2 regions of the Lachnoclostridium phytofermentans ISDg genome follow, and region 1 is predicted to be linked to the other one. Evidence: a T-box and tRNA genes for the amino acid it is inferred to sense, from the RefSeq annotation. Region 1 holds a T-box; the other holds one or more tRNA genes.
What was found. A T-box is a leader RNA that pairs with one kind of tRNA and senses whether it is charged. The one in region 1 lies ahead of metG (methionine--tRNA ligase), so its partner is inferred to be a tRNA-Met.
Positions count from the first base shown of each region.

Region 2: it encodes a tRNA-Met, which carries the amino acid that the T-box ahead of metG (methionine--tRNA ligase) is inferred to sense. The anticodon was not compared.

Region 1 is NC_010001.1:37,484-42,299, reverse strand. Features, by position in the region: gene metG (methionine--tRNA ligase) at 1-1,757, opposite strand, end outside; T-box leader at 1,919-2,174, opposite strand; gene CPHY_RS00180 (M18 family aminopeptidase) at 2,910-4,205, opposite strand; gene CPHY_RS00175 (hypothetical protein) at 4,583-4,816, shown strand, end outside.
Region 2 is NC_010001.1:1,557,863-1,562,678, forward strand. Features, by position in the region: gene CPHY_RS06485 (FAD-binding oxidoreductase) at 1-838, shown strand, start outside; gene CPHY_RS06490 (pyridoxal phosphate-dependent aminotransferase) at 916-2,097, shown strand; tRNA gene CPHY_RS21650 (tRNA-Met) at 2,127-2,196, shown strand; gene CPHY_RS06495 (hydrolase) at 2,303-2,848, shown strand; gene CPHY_RS06500 (ABC transporter ATP-binding protein) at 3,357-4,816, shown strand, end outside.

The DNA.
Region 1 (4,816 bases):
AGTTTCTTTGATTTCTTCACTTCTTCACAAGCAATAATTTCACCTACTTGAAATTGCAGTTTTGCAAAATCGTCATAGGTAATTTCATCTTTTGCTGGTATCTCAATTACAGTTTCTTCTTGTTTTACTTCTTCCACTTTTGCTGTCTCCTCTACTTCGCTTGCATGTTTCTCTTCCACCTTTGCTAAAACTTCTTTTAAATCAAGTCGAGCAAATAAGATCTGTGGCTGATCTGTAACCTTCGTACCGTTATCGTATAATCCAAATGTAGCAAGCTCCTCAATGTTTCTCTTTTTAGCGTTTAACTGTGCTAAAATCTTCTCTGCGGATTCTGGTAAGAATGGCTCTAAAAGATTAGCACCAATACAGATACTCTCAACTAAGTTATATAATACGTTTTCAAGTCTAGCCTTCTTTTCTTCCTCTTTTGCAAGAGCCCATGGCATCGTTTCATCAATATATTTATTACATCTCTTAAATAACGTAAAGATCTCAGAAATTGCATCTGCAACACGAAGGTTTGCCATCTTTGCAACCACTTTATCTCTCGTCTTTGTTACAACTTCAATTAGGTCTGCATCTACTGGCTCTGTTACGTCAGTTTTATTTACAACACCTTCAAAGTACTTATTTGACATTGAAATCGTACGATTTACTAAGTTTCCTAAGGTATTCGCTAGATCGGAATTCATACGATCTACCATAAGCTCCCAGTTAATCACACCATCATTGTCAAATGGCATCTCATGAAGTACGAAGTAACGAACTGCATCTACACCAAAGAATTCAACTAAATCATCGGCATATAATACGTTACCTCTGGACTTACTCATCTTCACGCCAGAACCGTCTTTTGCATTTGGATCCGTCTGTAATAACCAAGGATGACCAAATACCTGCTTTGGTAATGGTAAATCAAGTGCCATTAACATGATTGGCCAATAAATTGTGTGGAAACGTAAAATATCCTTACCAATCAAGTGTAAATCCGCTGGCCAGAACTTATTAAACTGCTCAGTAGAATTTCCATCACAGTCATAACCAATACCAGTGATATAGTTGCTTAACGCATCAATCCATACATAAATAACATGTTTCGGATCAAAGTCTACTGGAATACCCCATTTGAAAGAGGTTCTGGATACACATAAATCCTGTAATCCAGGTAATAAGAAGTTGTTCATCATCTCATTCTTTCTGGATTCTGGCTGAATAAACTCTGGATGTGTATTGATATGATCAATTAACCTCCCCGTATAGTTGCTAAGCTTTAGAAAATACGCTTCTTCTTTTGCTGGCTGACACTCTCTTCCACAGTCAGGACATTTTCCATTTACAAGCTGGGAAGCAGTAAAGAAGGACTCACATGGAGTACAATACATTCCTTCGTAATTACCTTTGTAGATATCACCCTGATCATATAACTTCTTAAAGATCTTCTGAACCTGTTTTTCATGATCCACGTCGGTTGTACGAATGAATTTATCATAAGAAGAATTCATTAAATCCCAAATGTCTTTAATTCCACCTGCTACCTTATCTACGAACTCTTTTGGAGAAACTCCTACTTCTGCAGCCTTTTCCTCAATTTTTTGTCCATGCTCATCGGTTCCTGTCTGGAAGAATACCTCATAACCTTCCAATCTCTTAAATCTTGCAATACTATCCGCAAGCACGATTTCATAGGTATTTCCAATGTGCGGCTTACCTGATGTATATGCAATTGCAGTTGTGATGTAATATGGCTTTTTGCTCATAACATCTCCTCCTTATATTTATAGTTAGTTTAATGGTATAAAATAATACAAATTAACACTCTCTAACACCCATTACGACTATTATGTGGTTTTTTCTTAAAAATAAAGAATAGGGTGCCTGCTTGTAAAACAAGCCTAAAAATAAAAAAAGCCCCCGTCTATTTAAAGACGAGAGTATCTCCCGTGGTGCCACTTTAATTCATACTAACTTTTCAGCTAGTATCTTACCGACTGCTAACACAGTCTCTCACGTTAACGTGTGAATACGTCGTAACCTAAGCTTAAAACCTCAGCTACGCAGCTCCAAGACCATCTTCTATATGTTCCACTGTCCCCTGCTCTCAGCACTTAAGAATTTCTTCCGGCAAGGTTCTCTGTTCAGCATTCCATATATACTCTTCTTTTCTCAGCATTTTTTATATGAATTTGCATCAAGTATACATTTCTAGTTTATATTTGTCAAGGGTATTCCAATCATAAACAACTACCTCAATTAATATTTTAGTAATAGGGATATACCACTATCCCCTGTTTGTCAATGTGAAAGGATTAATATGCAAATAAAAATAAGAGCGTTCATAAACTTAATAAAATATGCTTTATTTATTACTTATATAATTATTTTCTTTCTAAACTCACTTAATTCGCTTGTAAATTTATTAGAAAAAATTTTTAACTTCATTTCATGAATATAATTACTACAGTTTAGCATTTTGCATTGTCTTGAGACGGTATTCCAAATTAAATTTCTTCTACTATTTTATCCTATTTTACATATTTTATAAACTTATAGGTACTCTTTTTTAAAACAAAAAAATACATTTCGTAAACTTATCCTAGTAAAAATAAAATAAGATTGATGAAACTTGTATTCTTCCTTACAGCTGTTCTCGTCCCCATACAAGAATTATAAGTGCTGTACTGTAATACACCGGTTCATCAATCTTATTTTTTTAATAGCTTCGCCCTCTAAACATTCCCCAATGCTTCATCCTCCGGACAATACCTTCTCGATACCGACCAAATGAATTATAGCAAACTTTGTGAAATATGTCAAGAAAGTCTTTTAATCAAACCTTCCTTTTGTGACTTTTCACATATCATGGGATTGTGGGTGTATATATTATGAATACTAAAGTAAATTGCTGTCATTTATTCCATAAAAAATGCGGTAGCAAGATCAACTAATGCCTTCTGATCTTTGGTACCCATAAGCTCTCTAGCAGAGTGCATCGCTAGCATTGGAATACCAATATCTACAGTCTTCATTGGTAGCCATGAGGAGATAATCGGTCCCATTGTACCACCACCGATTACATCAGAATGATTCACAAATTTCTTATAAGGAATGTTGTATTTGTCACATAGCATAACCATGGATGCAATCGCTTCTGTATCAAAGGTATAACGCTGATTTCCACTAATCTTAAATACTACACCATCATTCATTAGTGCATAATTCACTGGATCATATTTATCTATCTTGCTTGGATGAAGAGCATGAGCCACATCCATAGAGATGAGAAAACTGCTTAAGATAGAATCATTTAGCGCAGCTCTATCATAACCTAATGCTTGATAAATCTTCTCAAGGAACATTGAAAACAATGCAGAATCTGCTCCCTGCTTCGTTTCACTTCCAATTTCCTCATTATCAAATAAACCGATAACGTTGATACCATCCTCACGGTTTCCATCAATAATACCACGAAGTAATGCATGACAGGAAGTAAGATTATCAAGTCTTGGACTCTGTATAAACTCTTCGTTCATACCAAGTAGCAATCCGTCCTCAGCACAGAAAACATATAGGTCAAAGTCTAAAATGTCACTAACCTCAACTGAAAGCTCTTTTGCTAAAAACTCTATAAAATAAGATTTTTCATTTAATGTCTCATTTAATACACCCATGAGTGGAAGCATATCTGTCTGCCTCATTAACTCTACACCTTTATTTACCTCTTTATTCATATGAATTGCAAGGTTAGGAATTGTTAAAAACGGCTTATCTACACGAATTACCCTAGTTTCTGGAGCAAATGGATTTTCACTCTTAAGTGCTACTCTACCAGCAATAGAGAGTGGGCGATCAAGCCAAGTATTTAAAATTGGACCACCATATATTTCTGTATTAACTCGTAAATACCCTTTGCTAGTTAACTCTGCAGTTGGTTTCACATGAAGGCATGGATGGTCTGTATGTGCAGAAGCTAAGCGAAACTGCTGCGTATTTGTCACCTGATTGCCAATGGTAAATGCAAATAAGGTAGTTCCAAAAGGTTTGGTATAATACTTACCACCTGCTTTTAAGCAAAAAGTCTTACGAAAATCAAGCTCTATAAAGCCTGCTTCGTCAAGCATAGTAATTCCTTCTAATACCGCGTGATAAGGTGATGCTGATTTTTTAATATAGGAAAGTAATTCTCCTGCGATCTCTTTTTCTCTCATAGTAATCCTCCTGTTATTTATATTTATTATGATGTGTTTTCTTCAAAAACATCGGTATCACTTAATTTTTCATGGTTCTTTCATTGATTAACTAAAATATATAGGTCTATTCTAACGTCTAGTCATGCAAATTTATAAGATTATAATAACATAGCATAAAGCATTAATAAAATTTACTTGAAAGGATGGTTTTTCATTCTAATACTATACCCTACATTTTTATACCTGTATAGAGGAAATTGCAATGATTTGAGGAAAGAAACTTTATCTCCCTTAAATACTCCCTATATAACTCCATCCGTATTAAACCTTTCTTATTGCATCCATAAGAAAACTAAGGTATTCTATTCTTAATTATAAAGAGAGGATATCATGCCATGAACCAAGAATTATTTCAAATCTCCTGCTCCCAAGTCATTGACCAAGCCCTACAAGAAAACGGAATTGGTACCTTAAGTGAGAAAACGATCCATTCCGTTTTAAAGCATTATTATTCACCAGATACAGCCTGTCATGAGCAAAAGGTGAAAAACTTTGTGGCTGATATTTTAATTGAGAATCATATCATAGAAATTCAGACTAGGCAATTTCATAAACTCCGTAGAAAACTA
Region 2 (4,816 bases), 1.5 Mb from region 1:
TGTAAAAGATGCGAGTGGTTTGTCACTTAAAAACCTGATTGTAGGTTCGGAGGGTACCTTAGCAATCATAACAAAGTGCATTCTTAAGATAATCCCCAAACCGGAAGTCACATTAAGTGTACTTCTTCCCTATCGTGATGTTAAGACTGCGATTCCTGGCGTTCTAACTATTATCAAAGAAAACGCAAATCCTACAGCAATTGAATTTATTGAAAGAGATGTTATAAAATTGGGGGAGGATTATACTGGCCTGTCATTCCCGTATCCGAAAGCCGGAGCATACATTTTGATGACCTTTGACGGCCGCAGTCTTGAGTTAGAAGGAAACGTAGAGCGAGTAAAAAAATCGGCAATAAAACAAGGTGCACTTGATGTTTTGATTCTTGATAGTGAAGAATTATTGATGAATGTATGGAAGATAAGAGGTTGTTTTGTTAAGGCGGTAGAAGCAGTATCAGAGCAGGAACCAGTTGATTTAGTGGTACCAGTAAATAAAATCGTTGAATTTATATCTTATGTAAGTGAATATGAGAAAAAATCAGGGATGAGGATGATTCGATTTGGCCATGCTGGGGATGGAAACATCCATCTTTGTATGGTAAGAGGTAACCGAAGCGATGACAAATGGGAAAAAGAATTGCAGGAACATCTGAATGCTATATATCAGAAAGCATTTTTACTCGGAGGACTGACCTCTGGAGAGCATGGTATTGGATTAAGCAAAAGGATTTTTTACCTGAAGGAGACTGCACCACAGAATTTAGAATTGATGCGGCAGATGAAAAGAGCCTTTGATGAGAGGGAGATATTAAATCGACATAAGACATATTTAGCATAGGAATGGTGCATACAAGTTTGTGCTCTTAAACGACAAACATGTTAATACAAAGAGTGTGCACAGGAAAGGAAAAATTTATGAAACCATTAAGTGAACGAACTGCCAATTTTTCGGATTCTGTTATCCGTAGAATGACCAGAATATCGAATCAATACGATGCCATTAATTTATCTCAAGGGTTCCCGGATTTTAATCCACCCAAAGAGATCACAGATAGACTTGCTAACATAGCAGGAGAAGGTCCTCATCAATATGCACTTACATGGGGAGCTGAGAATTTTAGGTATGCTCTTGCTAAGAAACAGGAACAGTTTTCTGGAATGAAGATTAATCCAGATACTGAGATTGTAGTTACCTGTGGAAGTACAGAAGCAATGATGGCAGCAATGATGACAGTAACAAATCCTGGGGATAAAGTAATTATATTCTCTCCTTTTTATGAAAATTACGGTGCTGATGTCATACTTTCCGGTGCGGAACCTATCTATGTACCACTAAAGCCTCCTGCCTTTTCCTTCGATGCAAATGAGCTAGAAGATGCATTTAAAAAAGGTGTAAAGGCATTAATTTTATGTAATCCATCGAATCCTTGCGGTAAAGTATTTACTTACGATGAATTAAAAATTATTGCAGACCTTGCAATAAAATATGATACTTATGTTATTACTGATGAAGTATATGAACATATCATATACGAGCCTAATCAACATATTTATATGGCGACCTTGCCTGGTATGAGGGAAAGAACGATCATATGTAGTTCGCTATCCAAAACATATTCCATCACTGGTTGGCGTTTAGGATATGTAATAGCAAGTCCTTTTGTAATAGAAAGGGTAAAAAAAGTCCATGACTTTTTAACGGTTGGAGCAGCAGCACCTTTAATGGAAGCAGCGGTTGTAGGGCTTAATTTTGGTGAAGAATATTATAAAGAGCTACAAAAACATTATACACAGAAAAAAGATCTGTTTATTGGTGGATTGTCTGATTTGAAACTAAACTTTACAGATCCACAAGGAGCATATTATGTATTAGTGGATGTTTCTGAATTTAATGTAAAAGACGACGTAAGATTTTGTGAATGGTTAGCCAGAGAAGTTGGTGTAGGAGCAGTACCAGGCTCTAGCTTCTTTAAAGAAGAGGTGAATCACCTTATTAGGCTTCACTTTGCAAAGAAGGATGAAACCTTAATTGGAGCATTGGATCGACTAACCGATTTAAGAAAGAAAGCAATCCAAAGCAATGGATATTTTAAATAAAAGTAATGAATGATCATTTTAATTCATTGGGTGTCGTGGCCAAGAGGAAGGCGGGAGTCCCATAAACTCTTAATCCTGGTTCGAATCCAGGCGGTACCGTAACAGGAAACAAGATAAGAATCAATAATTTTTGCCAGCGCAGCACCTAAAAATATGATATAGTTGTATTGCAAGCAAGAAGAGTAGCGCAGAAATGAGGTAAGGAATGAAACGTGAAGAAGCATGGAAACTTCTAACAGAATTTAATAAAGAAGAATTTCATCTAGAGCATGCTCAGATTGTTGAGCAGACAATGAAGTATTTTGCTAAAAAATTAGGATATAATGAGGAAGAAGATTTTTGGGGAATTGTTGGATTACTGCATGATTTAGATTTTGAGCAATTTCCGGACGAACATTGCATCAAAGAGCAAGAGATAATGAGAGAGCGTGGGGTAGATGAGAGAATAATCCATGCTGCAGCAAGTCACGGCTATGGTATTACGGTAGATATAAAACCAGAGCATGAGATGGAAAAAATCCTTTATGCGGTAGATGAGCTTACAGGACTTATCGGAGCAGTGGTGATTATGAGACCATCCAAAAGTGTTCAGGACCTGGAACTTAAGTCTGTTAAGAAAAAGTATAAAAGCAAAGGCTTTGCAGCAGGCTGTTCCCGTGAAGTAATTGAAAGAGGTGCGGACATACTTGGGTGGACATTAGATGAGTTACTTCAAGAGACCATAGATGCATTAAAAACATTTCGTGATTAAATTGTATAATTAAGATACTTAATACATTTGGTTCTCATTTTAGCATTAGACTAGTCATGAATATTTGTGAAATACAGATTTGAAATACTGAGTGAGAGACTTTTTTATCTTTCACTCAGTGATCTTTTATCAGCATTTTTATCTGAAAACTTAATAATACGTATAGTCTCATAAGATATACAATGCTAAGTAATGAGGGGAAGATCATTATAAAGCGCCAAGAAGTTGTTAAGAATAAGTAAACAGTTTCCGTAGAAATATGCCTATATAATAAAAAATATAAAATTGAACCCATAGATAATTTGACAAATAAATTTTATTTATATAAAATAGTTATATCGAGCAGCTTTCTTGCGTAAGTCCAGATATTAAGGTCTGACTGCGCTTTTTTTTTGGTCTTAGCTATAAAGTGTCAAAATGAAAGAAAAATAGAGAAAGTCCGAAATTATTTCTTAATACAGAAAGCTGTCAATTAATAAGAAAAATGTAAAGGAGATGAGCAATGTCAATGTATAAAGTACTTGCTAAAAGTATACGGGAATTTAAAAAGCATTCCATCAAAGCTCCTGTATTCGTTTCATTTGAGGTTATGATGGAATGTACCATACCTTTTATTACAGCAAAACTCGTAAATCAAATAAAAGCTGGATGCGATTTTGGTGTTATTGCAAGATATGGTCTTCTTTTAGTAGTAATGGCTTTACTATCACTAATGTTCGGAACAATAGCTGGTACTGCTTGTGCTACTGCCTCCACAGGCTTTGCGCGTAATTTAAGAAAAGACTTATTTTATAGGATTCAAACGTATTCATTTGAAAATATTGATCGTTTTTCCGCATCATCATTAGTTACTAGACTTACTACTGATGTATCAAATGTTCAGAATGCTTACATGATGATAATTCGTACGGCAATCAGATGTCCTTTAATGCTTATCTTTTCCTTTACCATGGCATTTGTCATGGGTGGTAAAATGGCGTTTATCTTTCTATTCGTTGTACCTGTCCTTGGGTTTGGCTTATTTTTTATCATTCGAAAAGTAATGCCACTATTTAAAAAGGTATTTCGTAAGTATGACGTACTGAATAATTCCATTCAGGAAAATGTAAAAGGTATGCGTGTAGTAAAATCTTATGTTAGAGAAGATTACGAAAAGAGTAAATTCGAAGTAGCAGCGGGAGATGTATGTGCTGATTTTACAAGAGCAGAAAAGATTTTGGCTTTTAATAATCCTTTGATGCAGTTTTGTTTATATACTGTTATGGTTTTCGTTTTATACTTTGGTTCTTACACCATCATTACATCAAGAGGTCTTGATTTAGATGTAGGACAGTTTTCTGCATTACTTACTTATAGCTTCCAGATTTTAAGTAGCTTAATGATGTTATCTATGGTATTTGTCATGATTACAATTGCTAGTGAGTCAGCAAGCCGTATCGTAGAAGTTTTACAGGAGGAAAGTACTCTAACGAGTCCAGAACTTAGTCTTAAGGAAGTAAAGAATGGCTCAATAGATTTTGAACAGGTAAGTTTTAAATATTCAAAGAAAGCAGAACGTATGTCCCTTGAAGAAATTAATCTTCATATTAAATCAGGCGAGACGATAGGAATTATTGGTGGTACTGGTTCTTCAAAATCATCCTTGATTCAATTAATCCCTCGACTTTATGATGCTACGAAAGGCGTTGTAAAAGTTGGTGGTGAAGATGTAAAAAAATATGACCTAGATTCCCTTCGTAATCAAGTAGCAGTGGTTTTACAAAAAAATGTTTTATTTTCCGGTACGATTAAGGAAAACCTTCGTTGGGGAAATAAAGAAGCAACAGAGGAAGAGCTTGTAGAAGCATGTAAGTTAGCTGGGGCGGATGAATTTATATCAAGATTTCCAGATGGATACGATACTTATATTGAACAGGGCGGTGCCAATGTATCAGGTGGACAAAAGCAGCGTCTATGTATTGCCAGAGC